DNA from 3 places in the Modestobacter roseus genome. Region 2 is predicted to be linked to each of the others. Evidence: predicted binding sites of a transcription regulator. Region 2 holds the regulator's gene; each other region holds the start of a gene.

Region 1 (5,142 bases), 730 kb from region 2:
GCGCGATGCTGATCCAGTCGTTCGCCGTCCCCTCGGCGAAGGCGAAGGCCAGCACGAACAGGCCGATCAGCAGGGTGCGCGGCTCCTTCCACCGGGCGAGCGCGCCACCGGCCTCCGGCGGGCGCGCGCCGTCCGGGGTCTCCTCGACGTCGGCGACGAACGCCCGCACCGCCGCGGGCACCACCGCCACGATCAGGACGGCGACGCCGAGCAGGTGCGCGGTGACCGACACGTCGAGGGCGACCATCGCCGCCCCGCCCAGCGCGCCGATGACCGTGCCGAGGCTGAAACCGGCGTGGAAGCGGCTCATCACAGCCTGGCGCAGGTGCCGCTCCACCACGGCGCCCTGCACGTTCATGCCGACGTCCCAGGCGCCGTTCGCGAAGCCCATGACGAACAGCCCGACCACCAGCGGGAGCACGCCGATCAGCGGTGCCACCGCCACGACGACCAGCGCGACGGTGAGCAGCCCGGCCATCAGGGTCACCGTGCGCCGGGAGCCCAGCCGGGCGATCACCGGCCCGGACAGCGGCAGCGCGCTCACCGACCCGGCGGCGATCGCCAGCAGCACCAGGCCCAGCGCGGCCGGGTCGAGGTCCAGCCGGGTGCGCACCTGTGGGATGCGCGAGGCCCAGCTGGCGAAGGCGAAGCCGGCCCCGATGAAGGCGACGTAGGTCGCCCGGGTGGCGGCCTGCACCTGTGCGGCCGACGGCCCGGTCGCGTCGGTGGTGGCGGTCATGCGTGCTCCTCGGAGGCGGTGCCGGCCCGCACGACGCGGGCGATGATCTCGGTGGTCTGGGCCCGGTCGACCGGGGTGGTGGCCAGCACCTTGTGCATGACCAGCCCCTCGATGAGGGCGTCGACGCCGCGGGCGGTGGTCGGGTCGACGAAGCGCTCCAGCACGCTGCGGCTGCGGCGCATCCACGACTCGGTGACCGTGCGCAGCGACGGCTCGCGCAGCGCGGCCAGGTACAGCTCGTAGACGACCGCCCAGTCCCGGTCGTCGGCGCCGGCGTCGGCGTGCACCAGGTCGGTGACCGCCGTGACGACGTCGTCGGCGCTGCGCACCTGGTCGAAGTGCGCCTCGTAGGTGACCGCCATGCGCTCGGCGTGCCGGGCGAAGGCCTGGGCGAGCAGGTCGTCGAGGCCGGTGAAGTGGTAGGTGAGCGACCCCAGCGGCACGTCGGCGGCGGCCGCGATGAGCCGGTGCGTGGTGTTCGCGACGCCGTGCTCGGCGATGACGTCCAGCGCCGCGTCGACGATCCGGTCGGCACGCTGCGGGTCGTGGCGGCGGGGGGTCACCCGATCTCGCGGACGACGCGTGCGGGGTTGCCGACCGCGACCACGTTCGCGGGCAGGTCGCGGGTGACCACGGCGCCGGCTCCGACGACGGTGTTCGCCCCGATCGTCACGCCCGGGCAGACGATGACGCCGCCACCGAGCCACACGTTGTCCTCGAGCACGATCGGTGCCGCGCTCTCCCACTTGTCGCGCCGGGGGCCGGGCTCGACGGGGTGGGTGGCGGTGAGCAGCTGGACGTTGGGCCCGAGCTGCGCGTCGTCGCCGATGGTCACCCGGGCGACGTCGAGCACGACCAGGCCGAAGTTGGCGAAGGTCCGCGCACCGATCGTCGTCTGGTGGCCGTAGTCGCAGTGGAACGGCGGGCGCAGCTCGCTGCCCGGGCCGAACGCCGCCAGCAGCTCCTCCAGCACCGCACGGCGGGCGGCGCCGTCGGTGGGGTCCATCGTGTTGTAGCGATGGGTGAGCTGCTGCGCGCGGGTGCTCTCGGCGGCCAGCTCCGGGTCGTCGGCGATGTAGAGGTCGCCGGCGAGCATCCGCTCGCGCATGCTGCGGCCGTCGTCCATGTGTACAACCGTACACAACGGTGGTGCTGGTGTGTTGATGCTCGTGGCGGCGGGTGAGGCGACCCGTGCCCGCCTTGCCGCGCGACCGGCGTGGGGTCGGGCGACACGAGCCGGCCCACATTCCGTCTCCTCGCTGACCTGCCAGAACTGTCGTACCTCGTACGTATGTTCGGGTGCATGACGGAGACCGCGGCCCTGCCCCCGCCGTCGGTCCCGCTCGCCACGGTGGTCGACCTGCTGTCACTGACCCCCAGGCCAGCGTGCGCACCGGCGCCGGGATCGCCGGATGACCTGCTGGCCGCGCGGCTGCAGCGGCTGCAGCGGCGGCGGGCCCAGGCTGCCGCGGAGGAGGCCGAGCTGATCCTGGCGTTGGCCGGGCAGCGGCCTGCCGCGGCGGATCCGGCGCCGGAGCATCCGGGTGCGCGGCGGGCGGGGTGGACGGCGCAGCCGGGTGACGGTGAGGTGAGTGAGTTCTGCACCGCGGAGCTGGCGGCCGTGCTCAACGTCGGGCGGGGGACGGCGGCGATCCGGTTGACCCGGGCGTTGACCTGGGTGCGGAAGCTGCCCGCGACGTTCGCGGCGCTGCGGGCTGGGGAGCTGGATGAGCGGCGGGCGCAGCAGCTGGCTGATGCGGTGAAGGACGTCCCCGCCGACGTGGCCGCCCGGGTGGAGGAACGACTGCTGGGTGAGGCGCGGGATCTGTCGGTGACCCGGGTCGGTACCCGGGCCGCGGAGCTGGTGCTGCAGCTGGACGCCGCGGCGGCGGAGGAGGCGCGGGTGGAGGCGGCGAAGACCGCCGACGTGCACGTCTACCCCTCACCTGCTGATGGGCGGGCGGTGCTGGCGGTGGACCTGCCGGCCGAGGAGGCCGCTGCGGCGAAGGACTTGTTCGACCAGCTCGCCCGGATGTTGAAGGCCGATGGGGACGAGCGGCCGATCGGGCTGCTGCGCACGCTGGTGGCCTCCGCGCTGATCCTGCACCCGGCCGACAACGGGCTGCCGCTGGTCACCGCGAACCTGAGGATCACCGCCGCGCTGGACGCGTTGGAGGGCGGGAACACGCCGGGTGAGGTCAACGGCCTGGTCATCACCGCCGCCCACCTGCGCGACCTGCTCACCCGCCTGGCCGCACTCGGCGTCACCACCCCCGACGGCGGGTCCCTGGCCTACGCGGTCACCGGCCCGGACGGGGAACTGCTGGCCACTCTCACCCCCGCCGAACTGGAGCGGCTGGCCAAGCGTGGCTGCCCGCAGCACCCCGCGGGCGACTGCGGGTGTGCGGTAGCCGGGCCGCCGCCAGAGACCACGAACTACCGGCCCACCGAGCGGCAGCGAGCCTTCATCGGTGCCCGGGATCGGCGCTGCCGGTTCCCCAACTGCGGGCAGCGCGTGGGCTGGGCCGACCTCGACCACGTCGTCCCGCACTCGCAGGGCGGGGCCACCGCCTGCGCCAACCTCTGCTGCCTGTGCCGCTCCCATCACCGGCTCAAGACCCACGCCCCCGGCTGGCGGTTCGCCATGACCCCCGACGGCACCCTGCAGGTCACCACCCCGTCCGGGGTCACCCGCAGCACCCGCCCACCCGGCCTCCGACCACGAGAACCCGAACCACCACCGCCGCCCGAGTCACCACCCGATCCGACAGCCGGACCGCCTCCACCAGCGGAGTCCAGGTCCACCGACGACGACCCGCCACCCTTCTGAGTCGACCCGGGAGAGGTCGCCATGCCGCCATGTCGACGAGCCCGCTCGGTGCCCGTGTCGACGTGTCCTCTCGACGAGGTGGGGCGACCGACGGTGGGAGCGACCGAACGGCTGGTGAGTCAGCCGAGGGCGACCTCGACCTGGCCGTCTCGCACGCGCACCCGGTGCACGGGGACTGAGACCGACGGGTCGTCCAGGCAGGCGCCGGTGCGCAGGTCGAACACCTGCTTGTACATCGGCGACGCCACCGTCGGGGCGTTCCCGCGGGTGCCGACGAGCCCGCGGGCCAGCACGTACGCGCCGCTGAACGGGTCACGGTGGCCGACCGCGTGCAGGCTGCCGTCGAACAGCCGGAACACCGCGACCTGGACGCCGTCCACCAGCGCCGCCACCCCACGCTCGGGCAGCAGGTCGTCGAACGCGCAGATCGGCGTCCACGCGTCCGCGGTGGCGGTGCCGGTTGTTGCAGTGGCAGTAATGGTGGGGGCATCGGTGCCGGTCGTGGCGGGGGTCGGGTTGCCGAGGGTGGCGGTCATCGGGGGAGCACCTCCAGGCGGGGGCCGGCCACCAGCACGGCACCGGGGCGGTCGGCGTCGGCGGCGGTCGCCGGGCGCGGCTGCCCGCGCTCGACCACGTACGCCAGCGACGGGTCGGGGGAGTCGGGCGCGTTCACGAACGCGGCGAACCGGCGCAGCTTCTCCGGGTCCTCCAGCGTCGCCCGCCACTCGTCGGTGTAGCCCTCGACGTGCGCCGTCATCGCCGCGTCCAGGTCGGCGCCGATGCCCAGGGAGTCCTCGAGCACGACGGCGCGCACGTGCGCCAGGCCGCCCTCGATCTCCTCCAGCCACGGTGCGGTGCGCTGCAGCCGGTCGGCGGTGCGCACGTAGTAGACGAGGAACCGGTCGATCGTCCGCACCAGCGTCTCGGTGTCCAGGTCCTCGGCCAGCAGCTGCGCGTGCCGCGGGGTGAACCCGCCGTTGCCACCCACGTAGACGTTCCACCCCTTGTCGGTGGCGATCACCCCGACGTCCTTGCCGCGCGCCTCCGCGCACTCCCGCGCGCAGCCGGACACCCCCAGCTTGATCTTGTGCGGCGATCGCAGCCCCCGGTACCGCAGCTCCAGCGCCACCGCGAGCGCGACGGAGTCCTGCACCCCGTAGCGGCACCACGTCGACCCGACGCACGACTTCACCGTGCGCAACGCCTTCCCGTAGGCGTGCCCCGACTCGAACCCGGCGTCCACCAGGCGCTGCCAGATCGCCGGCAGCAGCTCCATCCGCGCGCCGAACAGGTCGATCCGCTGCCCGCCGGTGATCTTCGTGTACAGCCCGAAGTCACGGGCGACCTCGCCGATCGCGATCAGCCCCTCCGGCGTGATCTCCCCACCGGGCACCCGCGGCACCACCGAGTAGGTGCCGTCCTTCTGGATGTTGGCCATCACGTGGTCGTTGGTGTCCTGCAGCGCGGCCCGCTCGCCGTCCAGCACGTGCCGGCCGTCCAGGCTCGCCAGGATCGAGGCCACCACCGGCCGGCAGATGTCGCACCCCCGCCCGCGGCCGTGCCGGGCCACCAG
Region 2 (5,142 bases):
GTCTCGCGCGAGTCGACCACGCGGGAGTCGGGGTTGTGGCAGAAGGGGCAGCGCACAGCGGTTCACCTCCTCTCTCGAGGTGTCGCGGGCGGGTTCCTCCCGGCGACGTGACACCGTGGGGAGGGACCTGCTCGACGGGCCGTCCTGTGGACTCGTCCGGGGACATCCGGTGGATGCCCCGGGGAGAACGTGTGGAACGGCTGTGGACGACTTACAGCGGTGTAAGCACTAGATGTTGTGGTGGAACCGTAAGGGAGACCCCACAGAAGGTGCAAGCGCTGCGCGGCGTGTCCTGTTCCACCGCGCGCACCCGCCCACGCACCACCAGCCGCCACACCGGCCACAGCCGCCGGCAGGCCGCACCACGCCCCCTGCCCTGACGGCTCGGCGCCCCGTCAGGGCAGCTCGAGCACCTGCCCCGGCTGCAGCACGACGTCGTCGAGGTCGTTGCGCTCCAGGAGCGCGTCGACCACGGCGCGCCGGTCCTCGTCCGGGGCCACCTCGCCGGCGATCGACCACAGCGTGTCGCCGGGCTGGACCACCACCGTGCCGGCGGCGGCCAGTCGCAGCGCCGGCCCCCCGTCGCCCGCCACGGCGAGCGTGCCCGCCGCCACCCCCAGGCCGACGGCGATCGACAGGGCCGCCACGACCCGCCGACCGCGACGGGTGAGCCGCATCGGCAGCTCGTCCCGCTCGCCCACCCGCGAGGGCGGCCCGGTGGGCACCGTCCGGCACCCACCACCGCGGACGGTCCGCGTGCTCGCGACCCCGGAGCCCGCCACCGGACGCCCACCGGGACGCGCCGACGGCCGTCGCACTGCACCCGACCCGGCCCGCCCGGCCGAGACCTCCTCGACCACCGGGGAGGTCACCAGCCGCAGCGGCGGGCGGGAACGGGTGACACGGGCATCCGGGGACTCGGCGGTGACCATCGGTGCACTCCTCGCAACGGGCACCCGTGCGGGTGCTGGCTCGAACGCCTGTTCGATTCGAACGTCTGTGCGATGTCTACCGCATGCCACCGACAGACGGGCCGCGACACGGCGTTTCTTCGAACACGTGTTTGAACCGGACCCCGGGAGCCGTTACCGTGCGCAGGGAGACCACGACGGCGTCTCACTCCCGTCCCCGCGGGAGCGACGCCACCGGGCAGCTGCGCGGGCAGCCGGACGAGGAGGACACATGGCGGTCGACGGCCGGACGGCGGACGAACGCAAGGGGTCCAGCCGACGCAAGCGACCGGCTGGGCAGTCGACGGAGACCGCCGAGACCACCGGCGGCGCCGCGGTCCGCGAGTTCCCCGACCGCGGGGAGGCCGGGGACGGCCTGACCCAGCGCCAGCGCCGGGTGCTCGAGGTCATCCGCGACTCGATCGAACGCCGCGGCTACCCGCCTTCGGTCCGCGAGATCGGCGAGGCCGTCGGGCTCTCGTCCGCCTCCTCGGTCGCCCACCAGCTCTCGGTGCTGCAGCGCAAGGGCTGGCTGCGTCGCGACCCGAACCGGCCGCGCGCTCTCGACGTCCGGCTGCCGGGCGAGAACGGCACGACCACGGCCACCGACACCGCACCCTCGGCGCTCGCCGCCGCGGGTGCGGGCAGCGGGGTCGACGAGGCGGGCGCCCCCGCCCCGACGTACGTGCCCCTGGTGGGCCGCATCGCGGCCGGTGGCCCGGTGCTGGCGGAGCAGGCGGTGGAAGAGGTCTTCCCGCTGCCGCGCGAGCTGGTCGGCGAGGGCACGCTCTTCATGCTCAAGGTCGCCGGCGACTCGATGGTCGAGGCCGCGATCTGCGACGGCGACTGGGTGGTGGTCCGTCAGCAGCCCACCGCGGAGAACGGCGAGATCGTCGCCGCCATGATCGACGGCGAGGCGACCGTGAAGACCTACAAGCGACGCGACGGGCACGTGTGGCTCATGCCGCACAACCCGGCGTACGCGCCGATCCCGGGTGACGACGCGACCGTCCTCGGCCGGGTCGTGACGGTCCTGCGCCGGGTCTGAGCCCGATCACCGGGCCGGCGGCGACGATGCCGCCGTCGGCCCGGTCACTCCCGCCGTCGGCGGAGCTTCCCCCCGACCCAGACGAGCACGGTGGCGATGCCGGCGGCGATGATGCCCGCCGTCACCGGGGGCACCCCCGGAGCAGCCGTCGCCAGCTCCCCGGTCGGGGCAGGCCCGGACGCCGCACCGGCCGGGCCTGCCGCAGCCGCCTCCCCGGTCACCGGGACCAGGGTCACCGGTGCGGGCAGGCCCTCGCTGGCGACCAGCAGGTCCCGGTTGTTGGCCGCGAAGGTGATCGCCTCGCCCTGGGGCGACTCCGGGAGCGGGACCCGGATCGGGGCGCCCGACAGCGCGCCGGCCACGTCGGAGCCCTCCAAGGTCCAGACGTAGGCGTCGGTGTAGGTGCGCAGGGCGATCCGCTCCCCGTCCGCCGAGACCGCTCCGCCGGTCACCAGCAGCTGCCCGGCCCGGCCGACCGGACCGCCCGGCGTGCCGGTCAGGGTGAAGCCCAGCCCGACCACCCTGGTCATCGGCACGGTGGCGCCGTCGGCCAGGAGCGCGTCCGGGCGGTAGACGCCGGATGCACCGAGCACCTCCTTGGTCACGATGTAGGGGGTGCCGTCGGGCGCCAGCAGCAGCGCTTCGGCGTCGTGCGCGCCGTCGGGGTAGGTGAGCCGGGTCAGCGTGGTCCCACCGTCGGGCCGGAGCCCGATCAGCGCGACGGTCTCCCGGACGGCGTTGTTGTCACCGATGTCGGCCAGCCAGAGCGTGCCGTCGGCGGCCAGCGCGAGGTCCTCGGGGTCGTAGGGGTCGACCTCACCCGACCGCACCTCGGCGACGGCGCAGGCGGCGTCCAGGACGTACACCTCGGCCCGGTCGCCGCCGTCGTTCATCGCCAGCAGCGTCTCCCCCGCGCTGGCCAGCCCGGAGATCTCCGGCAGCCGCGGGTCGGTGATCGTGCAGCGCGTGCCGGGAGCCGCCTCCTCGGCGAGTGCCACGGAGACGGGCAGGACCGCCAGCAGGGCCGCCGCAGGCAGGGCGAGGACCGCGGCGTCCGCCAGACAACGGCGGCCGGCGCGGCTACGCGTGCGTGCGGCCCACTCTGGCACGAACCCAGCGTGACACCACGGCTGCGTCCAGTGCGTGAACCACGCCCAACAGCACGATCCCGACGGCCGCGCCGACGACTGCGTCGGTGACCCAGTGGAAGTTCAGCGCCACCATGGCCACTCCCGTGGCCAACGGCCCCAGCACGCTGAGCAGCCAGGCGGCTCGCTGCACGCCGGCGGGCAGCCCGTAGCTGACCGCCTGCCAGCGGGCGACGCCCCACATCAGCACGGCGTTGGCCACGTGCCCGGACGGGAAGCTCTCCCCGTCCCGGTGGAAGTACGACCCGGGGTAGGCCGGGGCGGTGCGGCCCGTGCCCCACTTGAACGCGTAGACCACCGCGGTGAGCAGCACCAGGGCCAGCAGCACGCGCACGAGCGGCGCGACCGTGCGGTGGCGCCAGAACAGCCAGGCCACCAGCGCGGTGAGGACCAGCAGGATGGTGACCCGTCCGCCGGCCTGGGTGAACACCCACACCGGCCAGTAGGCGGCCGAGTCGCGCAGCCCCCAGGCCCCGATCTGCTCCGAGATCGCGACGTCCAGCCGTTCGAGGCGGCCACCGACGAGGAGGTCGACGGTGACGCCTGCGGCGAGGAGCACGGAGGCGAGCACCAGCCACCACGGCGGACGCCCCACGCCGACCACCGGACGGGCCCGGGAGGGCGGCCCACCGGTGGCGCCGTCGCTCACGCGCACCGCTCCGCTCGCCACGGCGTCACGGTACCGGCACCGTGACCTGACCGTGATCGAGCGGGGACACCGCTGGCGGCGCGACCCGTCACGGGTCGCGCCGTCCGACGGTGCCGTGCAGCCGGGTGGTCAGCCGCCGGCGACGGGGGTGGCGAACCCGTCGAGCGCCGCAGCCAGCCCGTCGTCGACCCGAGCGGTGAGCCGGGTGCCGTCGGCCTCGTGCCGCTCCTCGAGCACCTCGCCGTCCCGGTGCACCCGGGCGACCAGGTCGCCCCGGTCGTAGGGCACGAGGACGTCGACGTCGATCTGGGGGTGCGGCAGCCGGGCCGCGACGATGTCGCGCAGCGCCTCGATCCCCTCGCCGGTGCGGGCGGACACCCACGCGGCACCGGGCAGCGCCTGGCGCAGCGCCAGGACGTCGTCCTCGCTCATGGCGTCGATCTTGTTGACCACGATCAGCTCGGGCACGGCGGCGGCGTCGATCTCGCCGAGCACGGTGTGCACCGCGTTGATCTGCCCGATCGGGTCGGGGTCGGCGCCGTCGACGACGTGCAGCAGCAGGTCGGCGGCGGCCACCTCCTCCAGCGTCGACCGGAAGGCGTCGACCAGCTGGTGGGGCAGGTGCCGCACGAAGCCGACGGTGTCGGTCATCGTGAACTCGCGCCCCTCCGGGGTCTGCGCCCGGCGGACCGTCGGGTCCAGGGTGGCGAACAGCGCGTCCTGCACCAGCACGCCGGCATCGGTGAGCTGGTTGAGCAGGCTGGACTTGCCGGCGTTGGTGTACCCGGCGATGGCCACGCTGGGGGTGGCGTTCCGGTCGCGGGAGTTGCGCTGGGTGGTGCGCGCGGTCGCCATGCCGGCGATCTCCTTGCGCAGCTTGCTCACCCGGGCCCGGATCCGGCGTCGGTCGGTCTCGATCTTCGTCTCACCGGGACCACGGGTTCCGATTCCGCCACCGCCGGCGACGCGACCACCGGCCTGCCGGCTCAGCGACTCACCCCAGCCGCGCAGTCGCGGCAGCATGTACTGCATCTGGGCGAGCTCGACCTGCGCCTTGCCCTCCCGGCTGGTGGCGTGCTGGGCGAAGATGTCCAGGATCAGTGCGGTCCGGTCGACCACCTTGACCTTGAGGATCTTCTCCAGCTGGTTGAGCTGGCCGGGGGCGAGCTCCCCGTCGCAGATCACCGTGTCCGCACCGGTGGCCGCGACGATGTCCCGCAGCTCGGCGGCCTTGCCCGAGCCCACGTAGGTCGCCGGGTCGGGCTTGTCCCGGCGCTGCATCAGCGCGTCGAGCACCTGCGAGCCGGCGGTCTCGGCGAGCGCGGCCAGCTCGGCCAGCGAGCGCTG
Region 3 (5,142 bases), 1.5 Mb from region 2:
GCGCCAGCCACGGCTCACCGTCGCCGCGCTGACCGTGACCCCGGTGCCGAGCAGCACGATCGTCCAGCTGACCGCGTCGCGGGCGCCGCCGTCGGTGAGCGGGTAGGCGATCGCGGTGGCGACGACGCCGAGCGCCAGCGCCCAGGGCAGCCAGGGCACCGGCGCCCGGTCGGCGACCGGGGGCGTGCGGGCGACCGTGCTCGTCACCGCCGCACGCTCCGCAGCCGGTCCGCGGCGAGGGCGCGCAGTCGCGCGGCCGGCCGCCGGTCGGCGAGCACGACCCGGGCGGCGGTGCGACCGGAGTTGCCGGAGACCCCGCCACCGGGGTGGGTGGAGGCGCCGGCGAGGTACAGCCCGGCCAGCCCTGGCACCCGGTGCCCGGAGAGGGCGGGGGTGGGGCGGAAGCCGAACATGCTGGCCAGCCCCATCTCCACGTGCATGACGTTGCCGCGCAGCAGGCCCAGCTCCCGCTCGAGTGCCAGCGGTGTCTGCACGTACAGCCGCTGTACCGAGTCGGCGAAGCCCGGGGCGTACCGGTCGACGGCGGCGATCAGCTGCTGGGCGGCGGTGTCGGCGATGGCGTCCCAGTCCGACCCGTCGGCGAGCGTGTAGGGGTACCACTGCCCCCAGATCGTCACCACGTGCTGACCGGGCGGGGCCAACGTGGGGTCGCTCGCGGAGAACGACATCGCCAGCGGCACCGGCTCCCGGGGCAGCTCGCCGGCCAGCCAGTCGCCGTGCGCGCGGGCGAGCTGGGCCCGGTCGGTGCACAGCAGTTGCAGTCCCTGTAGCGCCTCGTCACCAGCGCCGGGGTAGCGGGGGAGGGCGTCGGTCTGCGCGCGCAGCACCAGGCCGAACCCGTTCCCCACCGGTGGTTCGGCGTCGGCCAGCGCCGGAGGTGCGTCGTCCCCCGCGAGGGCCTTGGTGGTCAGCACGTGGCACGCGGCGACCACGGTGCCGGCCCGGATCCGCCGGCCGGACTCGGTCAGCACGCCGGTCACCCGGCCGTCGTCGACCAGCAGCCGGGCGGCGCCGTCGCCCAGGGTCACGCGTCCGCCGTCGGCGGCCAGCCGCGCGGCGAGCGCCTCGGTGAGCCCACCGGAGCCGCCGACCGGGTGCCCGGGGGGCACGTCGTGCAGCAGGGCGACCCAGGCGACCATCGCCGCGGTGCCCGGCTCGGACATCGGGGGCCCGGACTGGGCGCCGAACCAGGCCAGCGCCGCCTTGAGCCGCTCGCTGGTGAACCACCGGTCCAGCAGCGCGTCGCCGGAGCCGAGGAAGTCGGTGGCGATCTCCCCGCCCGGGGTGCGGGGCTGGCCGGACCGGGGGGCGCCGACCGGCCAGAGGTGGCGGACCAGCCGGCTCATCGCCGGGCGGTCGCCGAAGGCCTTGACGACGGCGGCGCTGCGCGGCCCCCACACCCCGACGAACCGGCGGTAGGCGTCGGCGTCGTCGTCGCCGCAGGCGGCCGCGATCGAGGCGCAGGTGGCATCCAGGTCGACGGAGAACACCAGCGGCCGGCCGTCGGGGCCGGGGTCGCCGGGTACCGGGGCGGGAGCGAACCCCCACGGGTCGCAGTCGACGTAGCGCAGCCCGAAGCGCTCCAGCTCCAGCTCCTCGACCACGCCGCTGTGCCGGATGATCACGTGCGCGCTGGAGCCGCGGTCGACCCGCACGCCCGGCCAGCGCTCGACGGTGGAGACCGCGCCGCCGAGCACCTCGTCGCGCTCGACCACCTCCACCCGCAGCCCGGCGCGGGCCAGGTGGCAGGCGGCGACCAGGCCGTTGTGGCCGGCGCCGATGACGACGGCGTCGACGGTGCTGTCGGTGGTGATCAGTTCCTCCGGGGAGCGGGGGTGAGCGGGAGGCGGGCGCCGAGGATGGCGAAGGGCCGCGAGTCGCCGGGGAAGTGGTAGCCGCGGGCCAGGTCGACGAAGCCGTCGGCGTGGTAGAGCCGGAACGCCTTGGTGTCGGTGTCCGGGGTGCTCAGCAGCGCCGCCGGGTGCGGCAGGTCGGCGACCAGGGCGTGCAGCAGCTGGCGGCCGATGCCCCGGCTCTGGTGGTCGGGCAGCACGTGCAGCTCGCAGACCTCGAAGGCGCCGGGCAGCCACTGCTTCGCCGTCCGCCGGTCCAGCGCGTTGCGCACCTGGTCGTGCCACCACTGGCCGGGCGCGACCAGGTAGCCGTAGCCGAACCCGACCAGCCGCTCGGCGCCGCCAGCGTCGGCGGCGAACGCGCCGACGGCGCGGAACCCGGGGCGCTCGGTGTGCTGGACGGCGTAGCCGTAGCGGCCGGCGACGACGGACTCGCCGTAGCCCATCGCCGCCCCGTAGACGGCCAGCGCCTCGTGCAGGTGCTCGCGCAGCCAGCCGGCCGGGAGCTCGGTGACCCGGTGGGCGGGGGTGGTGCCGGTCATCGGTGGTCCTCCTGGGGGACCGCCGGCCCGGGGCCGACCTCGGCGGCCGTGCCGGCGGTGAGCTGCAGCAGCTCGTCGTAGGTGGTGGGGAAGACCGCGTGCGGGTGGCCGGCCGCGGCCCAGACGGTGGGGTGCCGGGCGAGCTCGACGTCGACCAGGGTGCCGATCGGCGCCGGGTGCCCGACCGGGGCGACCCCGCCGATCGCCTGGCCGGTGTGCTCGCGGACGAACGCCGGGGACGCCCGGGTGAGCGAGGGGACGCCGAGCAGGCCGGCCACCAGCGCCTCGTCGACCCGGTGCGCGCCGCTGGTCAGCACCAGCACCGGGTGCCCGTCGGCGTCGAACACCAGGCTGTTGGCGATCGCGCCGACCTCGACGCCGAGCGCGGCGGCGGCGGCCGCTGCTGTGCGGGCGCTCTCCGGCAGCACGCGCACCTCGCCGGGGACGCCGGCGGTGCGGAGCAGCTGGGCGACCTCGGCGACCCGGGGGTGGTGCGCGGTCCCCTCCGCTGCGGTCATGCCGGTGATCCTCCCACCGGTCGCCGACCTCCGCCCCACCGGTGATCGACCGCCGTGGACGGTGCGACGCCACCGCCCCGCGAGTGCAGTCGCTGTAACGACACGGACGGGACGCGCCCGTGTCGGCTTGACGGCCCCGGCCCGGTCCGGTCTACTCGTCGGTGTTCGAACACCTGTTCGAACACCGGTGGCGCCGTCCACCGTCCCGGGCGCCGGGAGCTGCTGCTCCCGTCCTTCCCCGCCGGGCCGGTGCCGGCTCCGCCGGTGGGGGCGGAAGGGCGGAGTCTGTCATGAGCCGGGTGCTCGTCGGGGCCGGTGGCCGCGTCGGTGAAGAGGTCCAGGTCGAGCGGGGAGCCGAGGGGCCGGCACAGTTCTGGCGCGGCCAGACCCGCTACGTGGTGGGGGAGCTGCTCGACTCCTGGGTGGAGACCTCCCCCTGGTGGCAGACCGGCACCGGCCAGGGCGGCGCATCGGCGGACCTGGTGGCCACCCGCCAGGTGTGGCGGGTGGAGGCGGTCCGGGCCGGACGGTCCCGGATGAGCTTCGCCGGGGTCTTCGACCTGTCCTGGGAACCGGCGGACAACCAGTGGCTGCTCGTCCGGGTGCACGACTGATGGGCGCCGCCCGGGCCCTCCCGGCCGCCACCGACGGGCAGCTCCCGTTGCTCCCGCCGCTGCCGGCGGCCGCCGCCCAGCTCCTCGGCCAGGCCCACCGCGGGCTGGCCGAGGCGGCCAGCAGCCCCGATGCGGCCTGGCGGTACGCGACCGCCCACCTGGCCGCCCTGCGCGCCGCGGCGGCCGTGCTGGCCGCCCGCACCCAGCCCGAGGCCGGGCGGCGCCGGCCGCGCAGCGCCTGGGTGCTGATCGGTCAGGTCGCCCCCGAGCTGGGCGAGTGGGCGGCGTTCTTCGCCGCCGGGGCGGCCAAGCGGGCCGCCGCCGAGGCGGGCCTGTCGCACGCGGTCACCGAACGGGAGGCCGACGACCTCGTCCGGGACGTGGGCACGTTCCTCGGTGTCGTCGAGACCACGATCAGCCGCCCGGCGGCGCCCCCGCGCCTGCGCGCGGTCGACCCCGGCTCCCGTCGGCGCGGTCCGGCCCGCCCGGGCTCCGGCTCCGGTGCCCTCTCCACCCCCGACACCGCCTCGTGAGCGACCCCTTCGTCCACCTGCACGTCGCCTCCGGGTACTCGATGCGCCACGGCGCCAACCACCCGGCCGACCTGGTGGCCCGGGCCGCCGAGCACGGCATGGGGGCGCTCGCGCTGACCGACCGGGACGGCCTCTACGGCGCGGTCAAGTTCGCGCTGGCCTGCCGGTCGGCCGACATCCGGCCCTTGTTCGGGGTCGATCTTGCCGTCGACCCCGTCGCCGGCGGCGAGCCGGGGGAGACCGGGCGGATCCGCTCGGCCGAGCTGCGCCGGGCGCACCACCCCGCCGGCCGCCGGTCACCGGCCCGCGGCGGGGCCGCCGTCGACCCCCGGCTGCCGCGGGTCACCTTCCTGGCCCGCGACGGCGCCGGCTGGCGTTCGCTGTGCCGGCTGACCAGCGCCACCCACCTGAGCGGCACCCGCGGGGAGCCGGTCAGCTCGCTGGCCCTCGCCGGGGAGCACGCCCCCGGGCTGCTGGCGGTGCTCGGCCCCGACTCGTCGGTGGGCCGGGCGCTGGCCGCCGGCAACGCCGACCTCGCGCACGCCCGGCTGGCCGCCTGGCGGGCGGTCTTCGACGGCGGGGAGGGGGGCGGCCGGCTGGTGCTCGAGGTCGTCCACCACCGGGGTCGGGGCGACCGGGCCCGCGCCCAGGCGATGCTGCGGCTGGCCGGCGAGGCCGGGGTCCCGGCGGTGCTCACCAACGCGGTGCGCTACGTCGACGCCCTCGACGCCCCCACCGCCGACGTCCTCGACGCCGCCCGCCGGCTGGTCCCGCTGGGGGAGCGGCACGTCGACCGGCGGACCGCCGAGGGGTACCTGAAGTCGGGCAAGGAGATGGCCGAGCTCGCCGCGGAGCTGGCCGGGCCCGACCGCGACGCGGCGCTGCGGCTGCTGGAGACCACCGCCCGGGTCGCCGAGCAGTGCGTCGTCGACGTCCGGGCCGACCTGGGCATCGGCAGCGTCCGCTACCCCGAGCTCGACGTGGTCACCACCGCCGCCGAGCGGGGGATGGGTCCCTCGCAGGTGCTGCGCGCCCGGTGCGAGGCCGGCTTCGGCCGGCGG

The links. The regulator LexA, encoded in region 2, represses DNA repair genes until DNA is damaged. The targets are predictions, from matches to a motif close to TCGAACANNTGTTCGA.
Region 1: a site for LexA is predicted at 2,023-2,038, ahead of JD78_RS07890 (HNH endonuclease signature motif containing protein). Genes of this name have one in related genera too.
Region 3: a site for LexA is predicted at 3,100-3,115, ahead of JD78_RS04280 (DUF6504 family protein). Genes of this name have one in related genera too.

What each region holds. Positions count from the first base shown of each region.
Region 1 is NZ_VLKF01000001.1:1,660,393-1,665,534, reverse strand. Features, by position in the region: gene JD78_RS07905 (MFS transporter) at 1-739, opposite strand, end outside; gene JD78_RS07900 (TetR/AcrR family transcriptional regulator) at 736-1,302, opposite strand; gene JD78_RS07895 (sugar O-acetyltransferase) at 1,299-1,865, opposite strand; gene JD78_RS07890 (HNH endonuclease signature motif containing protein) at 2,043-3,569, shown strand; gene nirD (nitrite reductase small subunit NirD) at 3,689-4,105, opposite strand; gene nirB (nitrite reductase large subunit NirB) at 4,102-5,142, opposite strand, start outside.
Region 2 is NZ_VLKF01000001.1:2,389,033-2,394,174, forward strand. Features, by position in the region: gene nrdR (transcriptional regulator NrdR) at 1-56, opposite strand, end outside; gene JD78_RS21750 (LysM peptidoglycan-binding domain-containing protein) at 396-932, opposite strand; gene lexA (transcriptional repressor LexA) at 1,183-1,998, shown strand; gene JD78_RS11320 (hypothetical protein) at 2,043-3,107, opposite strand; gene JD78_RS11325 (phosphatase PAP2 family protein) at 3,079-3,816, opposite strand; gene hflX (GTPase HflX) at 3,925-5,142, opposite strand, start outside.
Region 3 is NZ_VLKF01000001.1:888,016-893,157, forward strand. Features, by position in the region: gene JD78_RS04260 (carotenoid biosynthesis protein) at 1-207, opposite strand, end outside; gene JD78_RS04265 (FAD-dependent oxidoreductase) at 204-1,838, opposite strand; gene JD78_RS04270 (GNAT family N-acetyltransferase) at 1,835-2,416, opposite strand; gene JD78_RS04275 (YbaK/EbsC family protein) at 2,413-2,934, opposite strand; gene JD78_RS04280 (DUF6504 family protein) at 3,225-3,548, shown strand; gene JD78_RS04285 (SAV_6107 family HEPN domain-containing protein) at 3,548-4,081, shown strand; gene JD78_RS04290 (DNA polymerase III subunit alpha) at 4,078-5,142, shown strand, end outside.